Regions from separate parts of the Peribacillus sp. NPDC097197 genome, predicted to be linked through region 2. Evidence: riboswitches for the same ligand, from Rfam matches in the RefSeq annotation. Region 2 holds a riboswitch; each other region holds the start of a gene.

Region 1 (6,138 bases), on a different contig from region 2:
TTTATCCGGTCTAGGCATCGGAAGCTCTTCTAAATCTGAAAAAGCTTTGATTCGAAGGTCTGATAGCCAAGATGGCTCATTATTTTTTGTTGAATAAGAGCTTATGTCCTCTTTTTCAAGCGATAATTTCATTTCTGTAGTCATTGCAAATCCTCCTACTTACGCTTCTTCGCCAACAGTTTCGTCTTCAATGCCCAATTCTTGTTTAATCCAGTCATAACCTTCTGCTTCTAGTCGTGCAGCTAATTCAGGACCGCCTGATTTAACGACGCGACCTTGCATCATAACGTGTACGAAATCAGGTGTGATGTAGTTTAGTAGACGTTGGTAGTGAGTGATGATCAAGCAACCGAAGTCTTCTCCACGCATTTCATTGATTCCTTTAGAAACGACTTTAAGTGCATCGATATCAAGACCTGAGTCAATTTCATCCAAAATGGCGATTTTTGGTTGAATCATCATTAATTGAAGGATTTCATTACGTTTTTTCTCTCCGCCAGAGAATCCTTCATTCAAATAACGTTGAGCCATATCTTCATCCATTTCAAGGAATTCCATGTTTTTATCCATTTGACGGATGAATTTCATAAGTGAAACTTCGTCGCCTTCTTCACGGCGTGCATTGACAGCCGAACGCAAGAAGTCTGCATTTGTAACACCACTGATTTCACTTGGATATTGCATAGCAAGGAAAAGACCAACACGAGCACGTTCGTCAACTTCCATTTCCAATACGTCTTCACCATCAAAACTGATGCTTCCGCTTGTTACTTCATATTTAGGGTGACCCATGATTGCTGAAGATAAAGTGGATTTACCTGTTCCGTTCGGCCCCATGATTGCATGGATTTCTCCGCCTTTTACTTCCAGGTTAACCCCTTTTAAAATTTCTTTGCCTTCTATTGATACATGAAGATCTTTTACCGTTAATGTTGAACCTGACATAATAATACCTCCGTGAACTTAATTCCTATTTTATTACAGAAAGTGAAAATCACTTTCTTGACTATAGTTTTCAAAAAATCATTCTCACTTTATTCTCATTACAATTTTATAACAAATCCAATTTAGAATCAACTAATATAGATGGAGGTTTTTACTCGCTAGGGAGTGGAAACCTGCCCTATTGTTATAAAACGACCGTATAAAGGCTTTTCACTGCAAATATGCCCTTATTTTAGTTTTCGTTAATGTAAGCTAATTATTCGGGATTCCATTCATAATAAGATATTCCCGAAAAGTTCAAGGGGAAGACGGTTGGCCCTTATCATGAAAAAAATCGATCTGCAGGAGTAATGAGCAGGATCCGGTACGTACAACAGATCACTTTTCATTTTACCTCTACAGACCGATTTTTGAAAGACTCTAATATATGCTTATCCGTGGATTTTACGTTGTAATTCCAGAACCATTTTATTGCATTGCTCATGTTCCCTATCTCTTACTTTTTCAACCTCGATACGAAGGTCTAAATTTCTGCTGTATTCACTGTACCCAACCCCATGTGATAACTGCATAGCTTTTTCCATTTCGCTCGTTACGTTTAAATCTAAAGTATTGATAGTGAACCATCCTTTCAAATTTGTGAATCATTTTGTTTCTTCGTCTATTCTATACCCTTTGCTTTCAACTTTAAACCCCAACTTAAAAACGACCTGGAAATCCAGGTCGTCTTTCGTTGCTTTATTCCTTTGCAGGTACGACTGCACCCTCATATTCCTCAAGAATGAAATCTTGAATTTCTTTGGAATGTAATACTTCCACAAGCGTCTTGATTTCTTCTTTGTCTTCGTCACCTTTATTAACAGCGATCACGTTCACATATGGTGATTCAGAATCTTCTATTGCAATGGAATCTTTAAGTGGATTCAAGCCAGCGTCGATTGCATAGTTAGAGTTGATTAGGACCGCATCTCCTTCGCCGCTTTCATAGATCTTCGGAAGTAATGCCGCTTCATAATCTGCATCGAATTTAATGTTCTTCTTATTCTCGACAATATCTTTTACTGTAGCTGTCGTTTTATCAATGCCTTCTTTAAGAGTAATCAGGCCATTCTTTTCTAAAAGTGATAAGGCACGTCCATGGTCTGCAACAGAGCTGCTTAAAATGATTGTTGCTCCTTCTGGAAGCTTATCAATGCTTTTATATTTTTGTGAATACAAAGCAATTGGTTCAATATGGATGCCGCCTGCATTAACAAAATCATATCCATTTTCCTTAATTTGAGATTCTAAATAAGGAATGTGCTGGAAGTAGTTCGCGTCCAGTTCTTTATTGTTCAAAGCCTTGTTTGGCAAGATATAGTCTTGGAATGTTTCCACTTCCAATTCAATGCCTTTTTCTTTAAGAAGAGGAATCGCTTTTTCAAGAATCTCTGCATGTGGTACATTCGATGCACCCACCACTAACTTCTTCGTATCATCGCCACTACCTGTATCTTTCTCTTTATCCGTTCCGCAAGCCGCCAATGCAATTGATAAAACTAGAACGAATGCAAACCCTAAAAACTTTTTCATCCTTTTCATCTCCCCTTATCTTTTATCCAATTTAGAAGTAATCACATCACCGATAATCTGTATGATGAAGACAATAATTAATATGACAATCGTCGCTACCAGGGTAACGTCGTTGTGATTCCGTTGATAACCGTCCAGATAGGCTAAGTTACCCAATCCACCAGCCCCGATGACACCTGCCATTGCCGTGTATCCAACCAATGCAATCGATGTTACCGTGATGCCTGATATAAGGGCCGGCATCGATTCTGGAAGGAGGACCTTATAAATGATGGTGCTGGTTTTGGCTCCCATTGATTTAGCCGCTTCAATCACGCCTTTATCAATCTCACGAAGGCCGATTTCGACCATCCGCGCATAAAACGGTGCTGCACCGATAATGAGTGCTGGTAATGCCGCATTCTCACCAATCATGCTACCGACAAGTAATTTGGTGAACGGAATTAATAATACAATCAAGATAAGGAATGGAATCGAACGGAAAATATTAACGAAAGCACTTAACACACCGTTAACGCCCCGATTCTCCCACATATTCCCCTTGCCTGTTAAAAACAGAAGCAACCCCAATAGTATCCCTATAAAAAAGGTCGCTACAACTGAAATACTTGTCATATACAGCGTTTCTTTCGTCGCTTCTATGATGTCTTCCCAATCTACATTCGGCAATAATTCTTCAAGCATGAGTAATCACCTCCACGCCTACCTGCTGTGCTTTTATGAATTCGATTGCGCGGAGCATTTCATCTTCACTGCCATCAAGGTGGATGAACAATGTTCCATATGAGCCGCTTCTCGTTTGTGATATCTTCCCCTGGACAATGTTCACATCCAACTCAAAATTACGTACCAATTTTGTGATCAACGGGCTTTCTGCATGATCCCCCACGAATGTCAGTTGAATCACTTTTCCTGCTGGATACCGTTCAAACAAATGCTCCATCGTTTCTTTTGTCTCTTCTGGTTCCGTCACCTGCTGAACAAAACGCTTAGTCATCTGTTCTTTAGGGTTTCTGAATACTTCCAGGACAGCTCCCTGTTCGACTACCCGTCCACTTTCCATCACAGCCACTCGATTGCAAATCTTCCGAATGACATGCATCTCATGTGTAATCAAGACAATGGTTAAACCAAGGCGTTGATTTATATCCACAAGCAATTCCAGGATGGAATCGGTTGTCTGGGGATCTAGAGCGGACGTGGCCTCATCACACAAAAGCACTTTCGGGTTATTGGCAAGAGCCCTCGCTATTCCCACCCTTTGCTTCTGTCCACCACTTAGCTGCGATGGATACGCTTTTTCTCTTCCTTCCAATCCAACTAACTTAATGAGTTCATTGACGCGCTTGATACGTTCTTGCTTGGAGATGCCTGCAATTTCCAAAGGAAAGGATATATTTTCTTGAACGGTCCTTGACCACAAGAGATTAAAATGCTGAAAAATCATGCTAATCTCTTGACGGGCTTTACGAAGCTTAGACCCTTTAATTGTTGAAACTTCATTTCCCGCAACGTTCACGGAGCCCTCAGTAGGCCGTTCCAACCCATTCAGCATACGTATGAGCGTACTCTTGCCAGCCCCACTGTATCCGATGACTCCGAAAATCTCACCTTTATTTATTTCTAAATTCACACTATTCACGGCATGAATCGTTTCGCTATTTCCTTTTCCTGTTCGAAAAAGTTTACTGACGTTTGACAATGTAATCATGTATGCTCACCTCTTTATCCAATTAAGCCTATGAATTTAGTCGATTTATTTTTATGGCCTCCTGATGAATCTATCCTCTATGATTCAAAGAAAATAGAAAAAGCCCTTCTGCATGAGCAGAAAGGCAGGGAAAAGCAGGCCTTCCTCTCATCTCCCAAAGCCTCTACGCTTTGTGTGAATTGGCACCTTTCCAAGGAAAATCCTTGTCGGTTGCCGGGTTTCAACGGGCACATCCCTCCACCTCTCTTGATAAGAGCTATATATGGACTATTCTTTTTTGTCTTAACATTCACTTTACTATGTCTGAAATTTTAACACAGATAAAAAAGGAGTGCAATGTAAAATCCTAGGGTGTACCTGTTTCTCCATTAAACTCTTTGAGAATTCACTGACACGATATTCGTCGCTTTTTCAATCGCTTGCTCTAGATCTTCAAGTAAATCGTCTACATTTTCAATACCGATTGAAAGGCGAACCTGGTCGGCGCTGACACCGGCCTTGACCAGTCCTGCATCATTCAATTGCTGGTGAGTTGTACTTGCTGGGTGGATGATTAGGCTTTTAGCATCCCCGACATTGGCGACATGCGACCATAACTCTACCGAATTGATGAGTGTGGAACCTGCTTCACGTCCACCCTTAATTCCAAACGTCACCACAGATCCGGCTCCCTTAGGCAAGTATTTATCCGCTAGGGCTTTATCGGGATGATCATCGTTACCCGGATAAGAAACCCATGAGACTGCCGGATGGTTCTCCAAGTATTGAATGACCGTCCTCGTATTCAACAGGTGTTCCTTCATCCTGACATGGAGCGTTTCCAGGCCAAGCGTGAACTGGAATGCACTTTGAGCACTTAACGTCGGTCCCAAATCCCGAAGCAATTGCACACGCGCTTTCGTGATAAAGGCAGCAGGCCCTACCGCTTCGGAATAGACAAGTCCATCGTAACTAGGGTCAGGTTCCGTAAAGCCTGGATAATTAGGCGAATTCCAATCGAATTTACCACCGTCGATGATGACTCCCCCTAATGTCGTACCATTACCCAATAGCCACTTTGTAGCTGAATGGATGACAATATCCGCCCCAAAGTCTATTGGTCGGCACAGATACGGCGTTGCGAAAGTGTTATCAATGATAAGAGGTATCCCTGCTTCGTGGGCTATTTCCGCCACTGCTTCGATATCAAGAACCCTTAAGCTTGGGTTGCCGATTGTTTCGGCAAATATGGCCTTCGTTCGTGGAGTGATTGCCCGTTTGAAATTTTCCGGATCATCAGGTGAGACGAATTTCACTTTGATTCCGTATTTAGGGAGTGTATTTTCAAATAAATTATAGGTCCCGCCGTACAGTGTTGAAGCAGAAACGATTTCATCCCCCATACCAGCGATATTAAGGATGGAAAGGGATATAGCGGCCATGCCGCTTGCAACTGCCAATCCACCGATTCCCCCTTCTAACAGGGCCATTCTTTCTTCAAAGACACTGACAGTGGGATTGTGAAGCCTCGTATAGATATAGCCATTCTCTTTTAATCCAAACAGATTCGCTGCATGATCTGTATCTTTGAACAAATAAGCATTACTTTGATAAATGGGCACGGCGCGGGCACCCGTTTCGTCGACTTTTAAACCGCCATGCACACTCAACGTCTCAAAGCGGTAATTTTTTTCTGTCATTATTCTCCCCTTCTTCCATTGTTTTAGTAGGGATTAAAGCGATATTGCCTCTTCTCTTGTTATATGCAAGGAACCTTATAATATGAAGAAGTCGGAACTTCCCGCCACCGTCCATAGAAATTTCCCTATTGAACGATGTCGCCTGGATAAGCGCGTTTTGTAAATGGCAGACATTCCATCCTCGTGTATGATGCGTCTATAACGTATGTACTTCATACAAAATATAGCACT
Region 2 (6,138 bases):
CCATTGCAAAAAAAGAAATCGATACGGCCATATTATTAATTGATCAGTTGACATCGACGTTTGATCCGACTAAATACAAAGATGATTATAGAACAGCTTTGCTTGAATTGATTGAATCAAAGAAAACTGGCGAGAAAACCATTACAGCAAAATCTAAAGAACCCGTGGCCAATAATGTGACGGATTTAATGGCAGCTTTACAAGCGTCCATTGACAGGACGAAGCCGGAGAAAATGGTTGTAAAGAAAAAGACGACACGCAAAAGAGCGGAGCCTAAAAAGAAACAAGCGTAAAAAAAGCCTGAGCGAAATCTATCGCTTAGGCTTTTTTTGTTTTATCCTAGAGGTAGCGTGATAAATGAGGGAAAAGGTGGTGTCCGAGAATGCATAACTTTTTTAGCATACATATTTCAAAAAAACTTCTTTATATTGCCATGATGGCTGGTTTAATCCTAGTTTATTTTTTCATTTTTATTGAAATTGTGGAAGAACTGAAGGAAGGGGAGTTAATCGAATTTGATAAAGTCCTTATCAATTTCATCCAAGTGCCCTTTAGTGAACAATTTATCAGCTTTGTGACTACGCTCACATTTTTTGGGTCGGTGACATGGATAGTCGTACTAATTGGTATATTTGCCTTGATTTTGGCCTTATACAGAAGAAAACAGCTTGCTTTATACTTAATAATCACTTCAGCAATGGGTGGGGTATTTAATTGGGGGCTAAAATATCTTTTTCAAAGGGAAAGACCCGATATCGCTCCATTATTATCCGTTTCCGGATATAGTTTTCCTAGTGGTCACTCTATGGCTTCGGTTATCGTTTACGGAAGCATTGCAGTTGTATGTTTACGAATCGTCAAAAGTAAATATATGAACGGCATTATATGGTTTTTGGCTTTTTTGGCTTCATTGGTCATTGGATGGAGCCGCATTTATCTAGGGGTGCATTACCCGAGCGATGTTGTGGCAGGTTTTGTTGCCGGAGCTGCTTGGCTAACGATATCGGCATGGCTGTTACGATACCTGGAATATAAGGGGCGAAAAAATAGAAGCTAAGGGGAAAATGAAGGCATAAGAAAATCACCAAAATTATCAAAAAAGTGGTGTACTGTGAGGAAAGTAATGATCGCACCTATAAATTTTCATTAAAAGAAGGTCGCCTGTTCAATTTGGTAGTTACTTGTTAGGTATAAATAATTAGTAAGGATCTACAGTTTTCCACCCTTTTTAAAAGGAGACAAAAAAATTCGCCCCCTAAAGAGCGACAATGAGGAAATTAATCGTGAATCAACATATAGGCGACGGATTGTCTTTTTCGACTATATATTGTGTTCATATTCTATCATAATTAATTTGGAAATAGCAACTAAATTACTAAAACAAAGGGATTATTTTTATATCATTCTCTTTTCACATCGAATTTTATACCTAGTAAAGAGGTTATTGCTTTTTTTTGGTATAATCAAATAATTGAATAGATTGAATATAAAGAATGTTTCTTTATTGCAATCTGGAAATTTAAAAGAAATGGAAGATGTCCAATGGAAAATCGTAAAATCATGTCTCTTCAAATTGGGATGCCAAAAGAGGAGGAGCTTTCGGGGGTAAAGATCAAAACGGCAATGGATAAGAAGGCCATCGACTATATCACCGTAACAAAATCAGGGATTGATAGGGATGGAGTGGGTAACAGAAAGTTCCATGGAGGGCCTGACCGTGCTCTATGTTTTTATCCCTTTGAGCATTATGATTTATGGAATCGAACATTCAATAAGCAGCTTTCCATCCCTGCATTTGGGGAGAATTTGACGATTGCTGGAATGACTGAACGTCAAACGTTTATAGGCGATATCTATCGCATTGGCGGGACCGTTATTCAGATTACACAGGGGCGTATTCCTTGCTCGACCATCTCCCACTTTAACAAAGAGCCAGAGTTTTTGAAATTGGTGATGGACACTAATCTAACTGGCTATTTTGCTAGGGTTATACAAGAAGGGGTAATTGGCCAACAAGATGATATCGTGTTATTGGATCGGCTTCAAGATAAGGTTACGGTACTTTATGCAACGGATGTCATCCTTCATAAGCGTGATGGGGAGGAGGGGGCAATGTCCTTGCTTTCCATTGAATCCTTGTCGGAAGAATGGGGAGCCTTGCTTTCTAAAAGGATGTATCGTTAAAAAGTCTGAAGAAAATGAAAAAATGATAAATATACTCTTGAAATTATCAGATGATTCATGTAAATTAAATATAAATAAATTTTGAAATGTTTAGAAAATTAAACTTAATAAATCTTATCGAGAGAGGTGAAGGGACTGGCCCGATGAAACCTCAGCAACCAGCCTAGGCAAAGGTGCTAAATCCAGCAAGCAGAGCTTGATAGATGAGGAGAATGTTTCGAAAAAAGCCTTCTTCTTTGAGAAGGTTTTTTTTCTTTACTCTCACACTCATAGAAACCGACAAAAACCATAGTGTTTTTAAGAGAGGGTGTACTAATTGGATTTTCGTAGTGAATTGAAGGAAAGAATGCTAGTTGGAGACGGCGCGATGGGTACGTTGTTGTACTCCTATGGAATCGATCAATGTTATGAGGAAATAAATTGCACCAATCCTGATAAAATTGAGTCTATACATAGGGCCTATTTAGAAGCGGGTGCAGATATTCTGCAAACCAATACATATGGTGCCAATTTCAATAAATTGAAACGGTATGGGCTGGAGGAAGAAGTCAGTCGGATCAATCGCCAAGGAGTCAGCCTTGCTAAACAAGTAGCGAAAGGGAAGGCTTATGTTTTTGGTACAATTGGGGCCCAGCGTAGTATACGTAAATCGGATTTAAGTATAGAAGAAATAAAACGGGGTTTTCGAGAACAATTATACAGTTTGCTCCTGGAAGATCCCGATGGAATTCTTCTTGAAACATTCTATGATTTTGAAGAGCTTGAAACGGTGCTTCAAATTGCTAAAAAGGAAACGGACCTGCCGATTATTGCAAATGTATCGATGCATGAACTTGGAAATCTTCAAAATGGATTTCATTTGAATGAAGCTTTTCAAAAGCTAGAGTACCTAGGTGCAGATGTCGTTGGGGTGAATTGCCGTCTGGGCCCCCATCATATGATAAGGGCACTGGAAGAAGTGAAATTGCCTATGCAGGCGTCGATTGCCATCTATCCTAATGCAAGTCTTCCAGATTATGTGGATGGGAGACTGGTCTATAAAGCGGAACCAGAATATTTCGGTTCAAGTGCACTCGAATTACGAAAACAAGGAGCAACCATTATAGGGGGTTGCTGTGGTACGACACCACTACATATACAAGCTGTGAACGAAATGATTGGCACTTTAGCGCCAGTCAAGGAAAAAATTACGAAAGCTCGACATATAGAAATTATTGAAGTGAATAACCAAAAACAAGAATTAGCTCTTCATGAAAAGGCAAAAACGGATAGAACGATCCTAGTTGAGCTTGATCCACCGAAAAAGTTAGGAATCGAAACGTTTATGGCAGGAGCTGAAGCCTTGAAAAAAGCTGGGGTGGATTCCATTACTTTAGCTGATAATTCACTTGCTTCACCAAGGATATCGAATTCGACCTTAGCCAATTTATTAAAGGCTGAATTAGGGGTGAATCCGATGGTCCATATTACGTGCAGGGACCGAAATCTTATTGGGTTACAATCCCATTTAATGGGATTGCATACGGTCGGGCTGGATGAAGTTTTAGTTATCACTGGGGATCCTTCTAAGATTGGTGATTTCCCGGGGGCAACGTCTGTCTATGATTTATCTTCATTCGATTTGATAAGTCTGGTTAAGCAATTCAATGAGGGCTACTCCTATTCCGGACAAAGTCTAGGGAAACGGGCTAATTTCAAGATTTCCGCAGCTTTTAATCCAAATGTGAAATATCTCGATAAGGCTGTTCAGAGAATGGAAAAGAAAATCGCTTGCGGTGCTCATTCGTTTTTGACACAGCCAGTTTATTCAGTAGAACAAATAGAAGAAGTCTATCAGGCGACAAAACATTTGGAAACACCGATTTTCATGGGGATAATGCCCCTTACCAGTACGAGGAATGCCGAATTCATCCATAATGAAATACCGGGGATTAAATTACCTGACAGTGTACGGAAAGCAATGGCCTCAGCGGGAGCTGATCCAGTAAAATCAAGGATTGAAGCTATAAATATAGCAAGGGAATTGGTAGACGCAGCCCAAGAGAGGTTCAAGGGAATTTACTTAATAACGCCTTTCTTACGCTATGAAATGACAGCGGAACTTACTACATATATTAAGGATCATGATCGTAAACAAACATCTGAGGTGGCAGGACATGAGTAAAAGAGAAATTAACGTGCAATTACAATCAAAGATTCTTCTTCTTGATGGAGCAATGGGCACCATGATTCAAGCTGAAGATTTAACGGCCGAGGATTTCGGTGGAGAACAATACGAAGGGTGTAATGAGTATTTATCGTTAACCCGTCCTGAAATCATTCAAACTATCCATGAAAAATATTTAGCGGCAGGTGCCGATATTATAGAGACTAATACCTTTGGTGCCACAAGCTTAGTGCTGGAAGAATATCAATTAAGCACGCTTGCATATGAACTTAATAAAGTATCGGCAGAGCTTGCCGTAAAAGCATGTGAAAAATATTCAAGTGATAATTGGCCCAGGTATGTAGCGGGTTCCATGGGACCAACGACAAAAACTTTATCTGTTACAGGTGGAACGACTTTCGATATATTGACCGATTCATATGAGGAACAGGCACTTGGCCTTATAGACGGTGGGGTAGACTTATTACTCGTGGAAACCTGTCAAGATATGCTCAATGTAAAGGCGGCCTTTTCTGGAATTAGATCGGCCATCGCTAAAACTGGCAAGGAAGTACCGATAATGATTTCAGGAACAATCGAGCCGATGGGAACGACGTTAGCCGGTCAGTCCATAGAGGCATTTTATTTATCGGTAGAGCATATGAACCCTCTGGCTGTCGGTTTGAACTGTGCGACAGGCCCAGAGTTTATGATTGACCATATCCGTACTCTAGCAGATCTATCCGACAATGCGATTAGCTGTTATCCAAATGCAGGATTGCCTGATGAAGAGGGGCATTACCATGAATCTCCCACTTCCCTAGCCGAGAAAATGAAACAATTTGCAGAAAAAGGCTGGGTCAATATCATTGGTGGCTGTTGTGGTACTACTCCTGAACACATTAAAGAGCTCTCAAGAGTTCTTAAAGATATTCAACCACGGAAATTACCTGAGGTTGCACATGGTCATGCCGTATCTGGCATCGAGCCGCTTATTTATGACGACTCAATGCGACCCCTGTTTGTCGGAGAGCGAACGAATGTCATTGGATCTCGTAAATTCAAGGAATTGATTCGTGCTAAGAAATACGAACCAGCAGCGGAGATTGCCCGGGCACAAGTTAAGAAAGGTGCGCATGTCATTGATATCTGTCTGGCAGACCCTGATGGAGATGAGTTCGGTGACATGAAAGAATTCATTGAAGAGGTCGTCAAAAAGGTAAAGGTCCCTTTAGTCATCGATACAACTGATGAAGCCGTTCTTGAACAAGCCTTGAAACATTCCCAAGGGAAATCCATCATAAACTCAATCAATCTCGAAGATGGTGAAGAGAGGTTTGAAAAAATCGTTCCACTTATTCATCAATACGGTGCGGCTGTCGTAGTAGGAACGATTGATGAAATTGGTATGGCGGTAGACGCCGAACGAAAAATAGAAGTAGCTACTCGCTCAGTGGATTTACTTGTAAACAAATACGGCCTAAAGAAAAGTGACTTGATTTTTGATCCCCTTGTATTTCCAGTCGGTACAGGAGATGAACAATATATTGGCTCCGCATTGGAAACAGTAAAAGGAATTAAAGCAATCAAGGAAAAATTCCCTGAATGTTTGACGATTCTTGGGATTTCAAATGTTTCGTTTGGCTTGCCTTCACGTGGAAGGGAAATATTGAATGCTGTTTTTCTTTATCATTGTACGAAAGCTGGACTAGATTACGCGATTGTGAATACGGAAAAACTCGAACGGTTTGCTTTAATACCAGAAGTGGAAGTGAAGCTTGCTGAAGCACTTTTATTTGATACCTCAA
Region 3 (6,138 bases), on a different contig from region 2:
ATAGGCGACGTTAGCATTTCTGGGTATGGCAAGGAAAGGTCCGATGCTTAAATAGATGACGATCATGAAAATCTTGCTGAAAGTTGGGTGCACACGCGACCCAATCGTTTCTGCCCCGCCTTTGACGAGGGAAACGGCGACCAGAACTAGAATCGGGAGTCCGACGCCTGTGACGATAAATCCTGCGATGGCCGGCCAGAAGGAAGTCCCTGATGAGGCTCCCAAAAATGGAGGGAAAATCAGGTTGCCCGCCCCGAAGAACATGGAGAAAAGCATAAGCCCGATAAATAATACGTCTGTTTTTTTCATGATGATGTCTCCTTTTTACGTTCTAGTGAAAATCTCGCCGAATGGACTAACGGGATCATGTGAAAGTATTACTAAGAAAATAAAAAAACGCCCCTACTTAGAGGGACGAGTTGTGTGCTCGCTTTACCACCCATATCCGCGCTTTTTTAAAAGCCACGGCAATCAGTCAACGTACGGTCCATACGGAGCCAATATTATTAAGCTTTGCATGTTGGTTTTTTTGATTCCCATCAAAACCTAGGTTTCATCGTAAGGAGCTATTATAATCTAGAGATAATTTAGCAAATTCAGTATACTAAGTCAATAGGATGAAGTCTTCTTTAGGACAGGATATTAGTCCTAGAGAATCTGGTATGGTTTAAAACGGTTTATGATCAATCGAAAGAATCGTAAAAACTCCCTATTATCTTTCTACCTTCATCTATATTATAATAGAAGTAGAACACTAAAGGAGACAATATGATGTCTGAAAATAAAAAGTTGAGCCTGGCGGATGCTGTCAAGCAGAAATTGGCGCAAAAGCAAGCTGAAACAAGTAAAGATAAACTTGAAACCGGTGTTGTGAAAAAAACAAAACCGCTTAAAAGCCAATTAACTAAAAAGCCCAATAATCAACGTAAGCGCACAGGGGTATAATCCCAATTTGTCAAAGGACAATTACTGTTCAATGCTTATCAGAGAGCAGTATCCTTCATGATCAAAGGTGCTGCTTTTTTTATATTATTTTATTTTTACCATTTTAAGGTAGTGTGTAAACGGGGATTCTGGTAATTTAATGGTATAGGAGAAATCCCTCGCATTGCTTCATATCCTGGTGAAATCCATAAAAGCATATTTTAAGGGAGAGAGTCGATTTGTTAAAAACATTACAAGCCCGGCGGTTTCTGTTTTAAACTTGTAAGAGTTATGACATGTTGTTACCATATTGTTTTGTTAAAATAATAATTTGGAGCTTTGACAGATCATTTTCTTATCTAAAGGAACCTATTGATTTGATCCTTTACTTGAAAATATGAAATATATCGGGGGAATTACGATGGAAGAACAGCTGATTGGCAAAAAGTTCTATGAAACGATGATTGATGACATAAATAAGCATCCGATTCAAGCCTTGGGAGAAATGTTTCTCGTGGAACAAAAAAAGGAAAGATCGGATTTAACCACAATCAGGTTTGCCCAGGGGGAAGTGTACTTCCTGCATCATGACTTTGAGGCGGCCATATTTAAATGGGAGAATATAGAGGGCAATCTTGCTGAATGGGCTAAGAAGAATATTGCTGATGCCTACTTTGAGCTAGAGATGTATTCGACGGCAGAAGATATTTATAAAGCCATTAATACGAGCGAACCTGTATTAAAGACGGAAGTCCTTCTGCAACTGTTTTCACTATACATAGTAGAAACAAGAAATGATCTGGCATCCAAAGTGGTGAAGGAAGCAGTCGATTTCCAACCGGATTATCCAAATGTCACGGAAATTGCGCGCTCCTTCTTTGAAGCGCAAAAGGATTGGAATAGCGCGATAGTTTTAGCGGCCAACGAAAGTATCCGTACGGAGTCAATGACTTGGTTCGATGTTTTGAAAACATACATCCAGCAGGGCGTTGCACAATCGACGGCTCCGGATTATTTCGCGAACGTGCTTAGATCCTTATATAATCTTGACCAAGATCGTTTTGAGAAAATGACGGTAGCCCTTTGGAAGAACTATAAATATACGGATTCTTACTTTGAATGGCTTAAGGTCATCAATAAATTGATCGATGAAATCGAATTGAACAACGGGGATGTTTGGGATGAGCTTTCCGTCTATTATCGCGATGCCTATGCAGGATTACTAGAAGGTACGCATTTAGTCAAAGAGTTAAGCCCTGTCGTACCAAGACTGTTGGAAAATTGGTTAAAAATCGCGGAAGGGGAGATTTCGTTATTTGCAGCGGCATCTGTCCTTTCCTGGAATGAGATTTTCCCAGATACAGTGAGCGCACTTGTTGTTCAAGATGCAGAAAGTCTGTTAGCGAAATCCCCTAGATTGGGAGGCGGTCTCGAAGCAGGCGAAAAACTGATTCACTCCATCATTCAATGGGCAGAGAGCAATGATCTATCAGTCGGCAATAAGCTGAAATGGATGGTTGAGGGAATTAAGGATATGAGCAATTTCAATCTGCTTCTTGTTGGAAGTGCAGGAAATGGCAAGACATCCTTCATTCAATCGATAGCGGGTGAAAGTATTGCAGCGGAAGACCATTCATCTCTTGTGAGCGTTAAAGATGGCGATGACCTGGAAATCTATGAAATTACCGATACAGATCGTAAAATGGTCGAAGAGTTAACGGAGTTGGATGAAACGCGTCGTCAACGCGGAACGATTGTCGATGTGACACTCATCAGTGATTATTTGAGAAATAATCGCCTGCGTCTACTGGATACTCCAGGATTTAATGGAGAGAAAAGCGTAGACCCTGACTTCCAAAATTACTTACTGGAGAGCGATGGAGTGATGTTCGTTCTGGATGCACGGGCACCTTTCACGGGCAGTGAACGTGATTTGCTATTGGAAATGCAACAAATGGCCCCTAAACTTCCTATTCATTTCTTGCTGAATAAAATGGATACCATCTATAGTGATCAAGTGGCAGTCAGGATGGAAGATGAAACATGGGATAAGGTGAATGCTTATTTCCCGAACGCGAAGGTATTTGCTTTCTCCAAGCTTTATGACAGCAAACAGCAACTGCAGGATCTAGCCGTCTTCCTTCACGCAAACTATCAAGATAGCAATTGGAAGGAAATGAGGGCGGAGAAGCTCCTTGCCTTCACGCGTAAAACTTTATCCTATCTATTAGAAAAACGGGCAGCGAATGAACGGAAATGCGAGCATTCGATTTCTTGGAATGAACAGATGGAAGTGAAGTTGAATGGCGCTACGAATCAGTTGACTGATTTGGAAAAAGAAAAAACCGAAAACATTACAAGATCTTATCGCTTATTAAAAGAAGAAGTGAAAAAACAGCTTTCCACACGAATTCCTGAATTACTGCGTGATTGCTCTAAAACATTATCTGAGAATAGTGACTTTAGCCAAGTGCATATACAGTTGAATCAGGAAATGAACGATCGGATCCAGGCATTTATATCCGATAAAATCATGCCGCAGTATTTCCGCTCGCTTCAAGACTGGATTGCTACATCTGAGTTAGAATTCACGCAAAGCCAACAGTTCATGGATGAGATGAGCGCAGGCTTCAATGAGCTATACAAAGAAGAACGTATTGTACTGGCCGGGGACTTCCGGGTCTTGGATGACTGGCGCCGTGATGCGGACCGGATGACAAGCAGCATCCGGATAGAAAATGTAAATATATTACTAAGAAGGACCCCATCTCAGTTGATTCTTAAGGGAGCCGGGAAGCTATTTGGTGCCATTCCGCAAAATAAAGCGAATATGTACAATCGATATAAGAAGTTCTTGGAAAATGAAGACTTCCAGGATGTTGCCGATATGATCAGTGACAGATTCCTTACTCAGTTTGGATTGTTCGAAAAATCCTTGGAACGTGACATATCCCTGTTCTACCGCAATCCATTTGCCATCCTTGAAAAAAATATCGAACAGACGAAAGCCGAAATCAAAGAACAGCAGGCTACATTGGAACATATGAGACAAAATCCTGAAGTCTACCGTGATCCGATTACCCTGTTCGAAGTGAAACTGCGCCAATTCGAACGCCTTGAAAAAATCGAGAAAAGACGCCTGGCGAAACTGCAAGGAAAATAAAACATTTAAAATATTCTAAAAACTATTGACTTAATGACTATATCCCTATAAAGTGGTACTTACCATAACGAAACGTAACACATTATATTCTCTTATCAAGAGTGGCGGAGGGACTGGCCCTACGATGCCCAGCAACCGTTCCAATTAGGAATTGGTGCTAAATCCTGCAAAACAGAAATGTTTTGACAGATAAGAGAGGGATAAGTCTGCAAACCAGCTGATTAAACCTCTCTATTTTAGAGAGGTTTTTATTTTGTGTTTATGCCGAGCTAACAGATAAGAATAATGTAAAAAATAGGGGGAATTAAAATGGGAAAATCAATTTTAAAAGGAGCTTTCGTTTCAGTCATCGCTTCGGCGTTGCTTTTGACGGGGTGTTCTTCGGGACAAAGTACAGGGGAAGCGAAAAAAGAGGAAAAGGTATCTTTTGAAAATGTTCCAGAGCGATTTGCGAAAGGCGAGGGAGCTAAAATTAAAGTCATTCGTAAAATTGGCGGCGATGATCACACGGCCCAATACTTAGCAGGGGCGCAAGAAGAAGGAGAAGCACTTGGCTTCCAAGTAGATACTTTTACGGCCAATGGCGATACGGCTAAATTCCATGACGCCATCGCTCAGGCTCTGGAGGAAGACTATGATGGCTATATCATTTCCCATGGTGATGATGCAGCGACAGTGAATGACGTACAAAAGCTGGTGGATGCAGGGAAAAGCGTAGTCACATTCGATTCCATCGGCGATTTAACGAAAATTGATGGGGTAACAGTAACTTCACAAGATGACGAAGCATTGGCAACTCTTGCTTTTGACAAATTGATAGAAGAGCAAAAAGGCGAAGCGAACATTGCATACCTTTGGGTAGATGGTTTCCCTCCAATGGTGAGAAGAAATGCCGTGTATCAAGAAAAGCTGAAAGAAAATCCTGGCATTCATGAAATTGAAAGATTCGGAGTGGCATCTTCAGATACTTCGGTCCAGACGCAAAATGCGGTCTCGGCGATGTTGAACAAGTATCCCAAAGGTAAAATAGACGCAATTTTCGCAACCTGGGATGCATTCGCTATCGGAGCAGCTCGTGCGATAAAAGAAGCGGGGCGCGATGAAGTGAAAATCTATGGTATTGACGTGTCCAATGCCGACCTTCAGGAGATTCAAACAAAAGGAAGCTCATGGTCGTATACCGCAGCGGTTGATCCGAAGTTGATTGGTGCAGTGAATATGAGATTGCTAGCGAAAAAACTAGCGGGGGAAGAAACGCCGCAAACCTATGATTTAGAAGCATCATTGATATCTCAAAAACAGCTTCAATCATCGAAGGACGCTGTCAACATGACCAATCTATCCGGCATTGTTCAAGGCTGGGGAGTATCAACGGAATTTGAAGAAGACTGGATGAAAGTATTGAAAGAACATTATAAGAAGTAACGATCAGAATCAGTAGACACTCTCTTTCAAGTTGAAGAGAGTGTCTGTTTAATGGGAGGGATTGGACATGGGCATTCAACTAGAAATGAAACAGATATCGATTGAGTTTCCAGGTGTAAAAGCGCTTAGTGAAGTTAATTTTTCAGTACAGTCGGGAACAGCACATGCATTGGTCGGCGCAAATGGAGCAGGGAAATCGACGCTAATGAAAGTCTTATCAGGAGCTCATGTCCATTATACCGGCGACATTTTCCTAAATGGCCAGGTACAGGATATCCGTTCGCCAAAGTCGGCACAGGAAGCTGGCATTCAAATTGTGTATCAGGAAGTGGATACGGCCCTCATTCCTTATTTAACGGTTGCGGAGAACGTGATGCTGAATGAATCCGTACAGAACATGGGGAGAAAACAAATCATCAAGTGGAAGGAATTACATAGAAAAGCGACGGAAATCTTGGAAGAAATGAACATCCATGTGTCTTCGAAAAAACTGGTAAGGGACCTTACGTTGGCCGAAAAGCAGATGGTCTTGATAGCTAGGGCCGTTTCAACCGCATGTAAATTCTTGATTCTCGATGAGCCGACTGCTCCGTTAAGCCATACGGAAACAACGGAACTATTCCGGA
Region 4 (6,138 bases), on a different contig from region 2:
TATGTTTGATAACAGAAACCATGCCTGCAATCAAAATCGCTAGGAAGGAGATTTCATACATCCCAGCCATTCCATCCCCCATTTTTTGAATCACTTCCATTGCATGATAACTACCATCCGCTAAACCGATGATTCCGGCAAAGACGATGCCGATAGAGAGAACCAAGAATACATTGATCCCTGCCAATGCTGCCACTAGAACACAAAGGTAAGGTAGAATTTTGACCCAATTGTAGGCTTCTCCAGAAATTGTAGCTTGTTCACCCATCGTCAGAAAACCAAGGATAAAACATGTGATTATTGCAGCAGGTAACACAATAAAAAAGTTCACTTTGAACTTATCTTTCATTTTCGTTCCCTGTGTGCGTACAGCTGCTATAGTCGTATCCGAAATGAAAGAAAGATTATCACCGAACATGGCACCACCAATGACCGCAGCCATGGAAAGGGCAACAGATATATCCGTTTGATCACTGATTCCTACTCCAATAGGTGCTAAAGCCACTATCGTTCCCATACTTGTCCCCATTGATAATGAGATAAAGCAGGCGATAATAAATAACCCCACCATTAAAAGATTTTGCGGAACAATTGAAAGTGCTAGATTCACCGTAGACGCTACGGCCCCCATCCCATTTGCCACTTCCGAAAAAGCCCCAGCCAATAGGAATATGACAACCATCAACATGATGTTTGAATCCCCGGCACCTTTACAAAAGATTTCTACTTTCTGATCGAATGATTCCTTTCGATTCATTGCCAGTGCCGTAGCAGATGCAATGGCTATGGCAACAATCACTGGAAATGTGTAAAAATCTTTTGTAATAACACCTGAACCTATAAATAATATCAAAAAAACGATAAACGGCGTTAAAGCCCATGGATTCCCTTTATTGTCTAAACTCATGATGTACACCTCTTTAGTATTTTGCATGGTAATGGTAATGGATACTCTTTTTGGACTCTCTAAATTTTCCGGCATCCCTTCATTTTAATATGGTCTTGATTATAGAATAGTAACAAACCATCAAGAACAGATTCCTATCCTATGAGTACAAAAAGACCTCTTCCGTTTTATTACAAGAAGAGGTCTTTTAATCTATAAACACTCCTCTTATCTTTCAGGTCAATCGCCTGCTGGATTTGGCACAGCACTCTAAATAAGTCTGCTGCCGAGACATCTTCGGGCCAGTCCCTCAGTCTCTCTTGATAAGAAGTAAGAAATATTCATTTTTTCAAAGCAAATATAAGAGTACAGCATTTTAAGAGTTTTCGCAAGGTAAAGTATTAAAGATTTTTATAAACTGATGGAATGCATTAGTTTTTAGCTTTCGGGGCGAAAAGGTAGTTAGTGTGAAAGCACCTTTATTCTTCTACATTGATGGGTACCACTTTTCCATCTTCGACCGCTCCTACAACGACTTTTGCTGCGAATCCACCGTTTTCGTCAATCGATGGTATATTGTAAATTTTCTGTTCAGGTGCCGTATTTGTCAGCCCATCCTGCATATGGTCACGGATCGCATTCACATCATCGACTGTTCCCGCCGCTTTCATTGCCTCCACAAAGGCATACATAGCAATGTAATTCAACCCCACTTCAGAACTAGCATCTTCCTTATAAATTTTTTTATATTTATCAATGAATGCCGGTATTGCTTCTTCCTTGGAATCGATTAGCGGAAGAACACCGATCGAACCTTCCAATGTTTCGTACGAGCCCGCTATTGGTTTCATTTGATCCAGTTTCGCCTGGTCCATGATAATGAAACCGCCTTTAAAGCCTAGTTCCCTTGCTTGTTTTGCAACCTTGGCCGTAGGCTCTGACGCCCCCCCGATGAAAAGGACATCAGGCTTTTCTTTTAGGGCATTTGTAACAGTCGTGAAGAAATCCGTTTCTTTAGAAAAATCAATGGAGGCGTTATATACGACTTCACCACCCTGTTTTTCCCAATGAGGAAGTAGGTTTTCCGCCCAGTCCTTCCCGTACTGGGAAGATGGTGGCAATGCCGCAATTTTCTTTCCGAAGTTTTCCATTGCATACGTAGAAAACGGTTCAATATACCCTTCATAATTTGGCGGGATCCTCACCGTTAATGAATTACCGCTTTCCGTGATGGCTGGTTCACTCGAATAGCCACCGATGATGAATTTCTCTTTTTCGTTAAAAACCTGAAGGGCGAGTATCCCTCCACTATGAGGAGTGAAAATAATCGGAGTTTTGTATTCCTGAATTAAACGTTTAGCATTTGAACCCGTTTCATTCGGTAAGTACTTATCATCCAACGAAACCAGGTTGAGCGTATATTTTTCCCCTTCCACTTCAAACCCACCAGCATCATTGATTTCATTTACTGCCATCTCCACACCATTTAACGTTCGTTTTCCATATAAGGCTGCTGCTCCACTCAAAGGACCGCTAAAACCGATATTGACGACATTCTTCCCTTTACTGGCCTTTCCTCCCCCACTTGAGGCAGGGCTGTCTCCTTTGTTACAGCCGGCTAGTGCCGTTAGGACGAGTAATAGCATGACAAAGAATACACTCAATTTTTTCATGAAAATCCCCCATTCATTTTTAAACTCTTATGCTCCGATATAAGCTTTCCGTACTTCATCATTAGCCAATAATTCTTTTGCAGTCCCTTCGACGACAATTTCCCCATTTTCAAAAACATATCCCTTATCTGCAATGCTAAGAGCCGCATTCGCATTCTGTTCAGCTAGTAGAACGGTTATGCCTTCCCGGTTTATTTCTTCAATGACTTGGAACATCTGTTCAACGATCAAAGGGGCGAGGCCCACGGAAGGTTCATCTAGCATCAAAAGCTTTGGCTTAGACATCAAGGCCCTGCCAATGGCTAGCATCTGTTGCTGTCCACCACTCAAGCTGCCGGCTTCATCATGGAGTTTTTCTTTTAAAATAGGAAATAAATGATAGACATTTTCCAATGAGGCCTTGATTTCCCTCTTTTTTTTCCGATGGACGTAAGCCCCCATCTTCAAGTTTTCCTGGACAGTCATCTGAGGAAACAGTTTCCTCCCTTCTGCACATTGAACAATTCCAGCCTGGACATTCTTATCCGGAGGCCTGCCTCCGATAGTCCGTTCCTCAAAATGAATTTCACCCCCAGCCAGCTTACTAATGCCGCTGATAGAACGGAATGTCGTGCTTTTCCCTGCTCCATTCGCTCCCAGTAGAACGACAATTTCCCCTTTTTTCACTTCAATATTCACATGCTTGATCGCAGAGAAGCTCCCATAACATACAGTAACATCAGTTAGCTTAAGCACTAGCACTACCTCCTAAATAGGCTTTAATAACCGCCTCATTCGCCCTGATTTCTTTTGGAGTGCCTTCAGCAATCTTTTCCCCGTAGTTCAGGACCATGATATGGTCAGCTAAGTTCATGATCATATGCATCTTGTGCTCGATCAAGCAAATCGTGAAGCCCGATTGATTCAACTCCTTGATCAGTTCTGTAAGCCCTTCTGTTTCATCAGGGTTTATGCCGGCGGCCGGTTCATCAAGAAAGATGATTTCCGGATCCGTCGCAAGGGCAAGGGCAATCGCAGTCCGCTTCTTTTCCTCTTGAGAAATACTCGAGACCATCTTATTTGCCGAATCCATTAAGCCGACAATTTTCAATACTTCCATCGCTTTATCACGACAGGCCTTTTCCTCCCGTTTTAACCTCTTCGTCCTTAGGATAGCATCTACCAAATTCGATTTAGTTCGAAGCCTATGCCCTACAATCACGTTATCCAAGATGGTGGATTGCTCAAAAAGACTAGTCGTCTGGAACGTTCTTGCTATGCCAAGCCCCGCTATTTCATTGGCAGGAAGCTTCGTGATGTCTTTCCCTTTGAAGAGGACTGCTCCAGAACTTGGACGATGGAAGCCGCTGATCAAGTTGAAAAACGTAGACTTCCCGGCTCCATTAGGCCCGATAATCGCATTGATCTTTCCTTTTTCAATGGTGAAATCCACATTTTTTACAGCTGCCAATCCCCCGAAACTCTTTGTTAAATTCTTCGTTTCGATAAACATCTTCATCCCTCCTCCGCATTAACCGGAACGTCCTTACTCATAATCAGTTGTTTCTTATCTCTTCGTTTAATTTTCCAATCAAAGAATGCACCCGAAATACCGCGTGGATAGAAAATTATGATCAACGTAAGTAAAGGTCCAAAGATCAACATTCGATACTCTTGGAGAAATTGTAGATTCTGGGATAGTATGACGAGAAGCAAAGTTCCAACCAAAGGTCCCGATAGAGTTCCTATTCCGCCGACCAGTAGATACATCAACAAGTCGAACATTATGGCCGTAGACCCGATATCCGGTCCGATAAACCGCACGAATGAAGCATATAAGGCACCTGCCAAGCCTGCAAAAAATGTAGAAAGAACAAATGCGGTCAACTTATTCTTCATCGTGGATATGCCTATCGTTTGGGCAAGTTCCTCACTATTCCTGATGGCCATATAGGTTCTCCCTGTCAACGAATGAACAATACGATACATGACCAAAATGACGCCAAGTAGGAAAATGAGCACCAAATAATATTGTGAAGCGGCCGTCTCGAAAGTGATGGGTCCGATATTTCCAGGGGCCGGAATCCCAATCAAGCCTCTAACTCCTTCTGTAAGACCTTCCCATTTATCGATGACCAGGTAGATGATATATCCGACGCATAAAGTATAAATTGCGAAAAAGTGTTCTTTTGTTCTCAATGCTATTAAGCCGACCAAAAAACCAAGCGCCCCGGAAATTAGGCAAGACAAGACCAGTGCCAACCAAAAGTTCATTCCCGCTTTTACCGTCAATAACCCCAATGAGTACGCCCCAATGGCAAAGTATCCAGCATGGGCAAGCGAAAGATAGCCCGTATAGCCCGCTAACAGATTAATTCCATATACCGCGATTGCCCAGATGAAAGACAACGTTAACATATGAACGTAATAGTCATTCTGCGCGATGATTGGAAATAAAAAGGCCAGGATGATCAAAATTAAGATGACATTTCGTTTTGATAAGATATTCAAACTACCTCTCCCCCTTTGCGAAAAGACCCGTCGGTTTGACCGTTAAGATGACTACTAAAAGGAAGAAGGCTATGATATCCTTATAATCATTGGATATATAGGTTGCGCCAAGGCTTTCACTGAATCCAAGAATATATCCACCAACGATTGCACCTGGAACGCTTCCCATCCCTCCTAGGATGATAATCACGAAAGCCTTTAATATCACTAAATGACCCATGCCTGGAAAAACTAGATTGATGGGAGATGCAAGGGAGGAAGCAATGGCGGCTAGCCCCCCAGAAATCATGAAGGTCAGCATGGCAACTTTATTGATGTTAATCCCGACTAGCGAAGCCCCTTCACGACTTTGGGACATCGCGATGATCGTGGAACCTGTATACGTCTTCTTTAAGAACAGATAGAGAACCGACATGACCACGATTGCCGCCACAATAATCAACAAACGTTGCATCGTGAACGTCAAGCCCATGATATTGACTACTTGTCCATAAGGAGATTGCATGGTTTGAAAATCAGCTCCCCAGACAAATTGTGCAAAGGCTTCAAGAAAAAGTAAAATTCCAATGGCTGCAATTTTATCATGCAACGGTGGAGCATCCCTTAACAAACGGAATACGAATCGTTCCAATAAAACCCCAAGAAGGCCCACGACAATGACGGACACGAACATAGCAATCCAGTAATTCAGCCCAGATAACGTCATCATCGACAACGTGACATACCCTCCTATCATATAGAGAGCACCATGGGCAAAGTTAGGGATATGAAGAATCCCATATACCAATGTCAACCCAAGGGCAACTAGGCTATATACGCTTCCGATTGTTAAACCATTAAACAATTGCTGAATTAAAATCTCCATTTCCTTCCTCCCTTATCCCAATGAATGTTCGTAGGTAATGCTTTACTTGAATACAACATCCCTAACCATAAGGAACTCTTCTCCATGACCCTATCGAATTGTTAATGCCAACCTTTTTTGTTAGCGCTTTCATTATTCCATCGCGTAATCCATCGAAAGGCTACCCGCTTCTTCTGTAACCTCGTTTCGACCCATTTTTCCGTAATCTTTATCTACTTTTTTAG

The links. A riboswitch is a leader RNA that binds a small molecule or an ion and turns the genes downstream of it on or off. The one in region 2 is predicted to bind S-adenosylmethionine.
Region 1: it holds a riboswitch for S-adenosylmethionine, as region 2 does, so the genes downstream of both, ACQKL6_RS01855 (methionine ABC transporter ATP-binding protein) here and ACQKL6_RS03215 (bifunctional homocysteine S-methyltransferase/methylenetetrahydrofolate reductase) in region 2, are expected to answer to the same signal.
Region 3: it holds a riboswitch for S-adenosylmethionine, as region 2 does, so the genes downstream of both, ACQKL6_RS15810 (sugar ABC transporter substrate-binding protein) here and ACQKL6_RS03215 (bifunctional homocysteine S-methyltransferase/methylenetetrahydrofolate reductase) in region 2, are expected to answer to the same signal.
Region 4: it holds a riboswitch for S-adenosylmethionine, as region 2 does, so the genes downstream of both, ACQKL6_RS13520 (Na+/H+ antiporter NhaC family protein) here and ACQKL6_RS03215 (bifunctional homocysteine S-methyltransferase/methylenetetrahydrofolate reductase) in region 2, are expected to answer to the same signal.

What each region holds. Positions count from the first base shown of each region.
Region 1 covers NZ_JBNNST010000001.1:396,864-403,001, reverse strand. The annotation lists gene sufD (Fe-S cluster assembly protein SufD) at 1-144, opposite strand, end outside; gene sufC (Fe-S cluster assembly ATPase SufC) at 160-945, opposite strand; gene ACQKL6_RS01870 (hypothetical protein) at 1,377-1,580, opposite strand; gene ACQKL6_RS01865 (MetQ/NlpA family ABC transporter substrate-binding protein) at 1,684-2,517, opposite strand; gene ACQKL6_RS01860 (methionine ABC transporter permease) at 2,533-3,201, opposite strand; gene ACQKL6_RS01855 (methionine ABC transporter ATP-binding protein) at 3,194-4,228, opposite strand; SAM riboswitch class I at 4,373-4,484, opposite strand; gene ACQKL6_RS01850 (O-acetylhomoserine aminocarboxypropyltransferase/cysteine synthase family protein) at 4,597-5,907, opposite strand.
Region 2 covers NZ_JBNNST010000002.1:172,031-178,168, reverse strand. The annotation lists gene ACQKL6_RS03230 (Ku protein) at 1-293, shown strand, start outside; gene ACQKL6_RS03225 (phosphatase PAP2 family protein) at 383-1,057, shown strand; gene ACQKL6_RS03220 (MOSC domain-containing protein) at 1,543-2,184, shown strand; SAM riboswitch class I at 2,296-2,394, shown strand; gene ACQKL6_RS03215 (bifunctional homocysteine S-methyltransferase/methylenetetrahydrofolate reductase) at 2,501-4,348, shown strand; gene metH (methionine synthase) at 4,341-6,138, shown strand, end outside.
Region 3 covers NZ_JBNNST010000012.1:88,300-94,437, forward strand. The annotation lists gene brnQ (branched-chain amino acid transport system II carrier protein) at 1-309, opposite strand, end outside; gene ACQKL6_RS15800 (hypothetical protein) at 772-945, shown strand; gene ACQKL6_RS15805 (GTP-binding protein) at 1,346-4,087, shown strand; SAM riboswitch class I at 4,177-4,283, shown strand; gene ACQKL6_RS15810 (sugar ABC transporter substrate-binding protein) at 4,397-5,512, shown strand; gene ACQKL6_RS15815 (sugar ABC transporter ATP-binding protein) at 5,580-6,138, shown strand, end outside.
Region 4 covers NZ_JBNNST010000009.1:89,269-95,406, forward strand. The annotation lists gene ACQKL6_RS13520 (Na+/H+ antiporter NhaC family protein) at 1-907, opposite strand, end outside; SAM riboswitch class I at 1,112-1,216, opposite strand; gene ACQKL6_RS13525 (ABC transporter substrate-binding protein) at 1,366-2,559, opposite strand; gene ACQKL6_RS13530 (ABC transporter ATP-binding protein) at 2,587-3,294, opposite strand; gene ACQKL6_RS13535 (ABC transporter ATP-binding protein) at 3,287-4,051, opposite strand; gene ACQKL6_RS13540 (branched-chain amino acid ABC transporter permease) at 4,054-5,049, opposite strand; gene ACQKL6_RS13545 (branched-chain amino acid ABC transporter permease) at 5,051-5,914, opposite strand.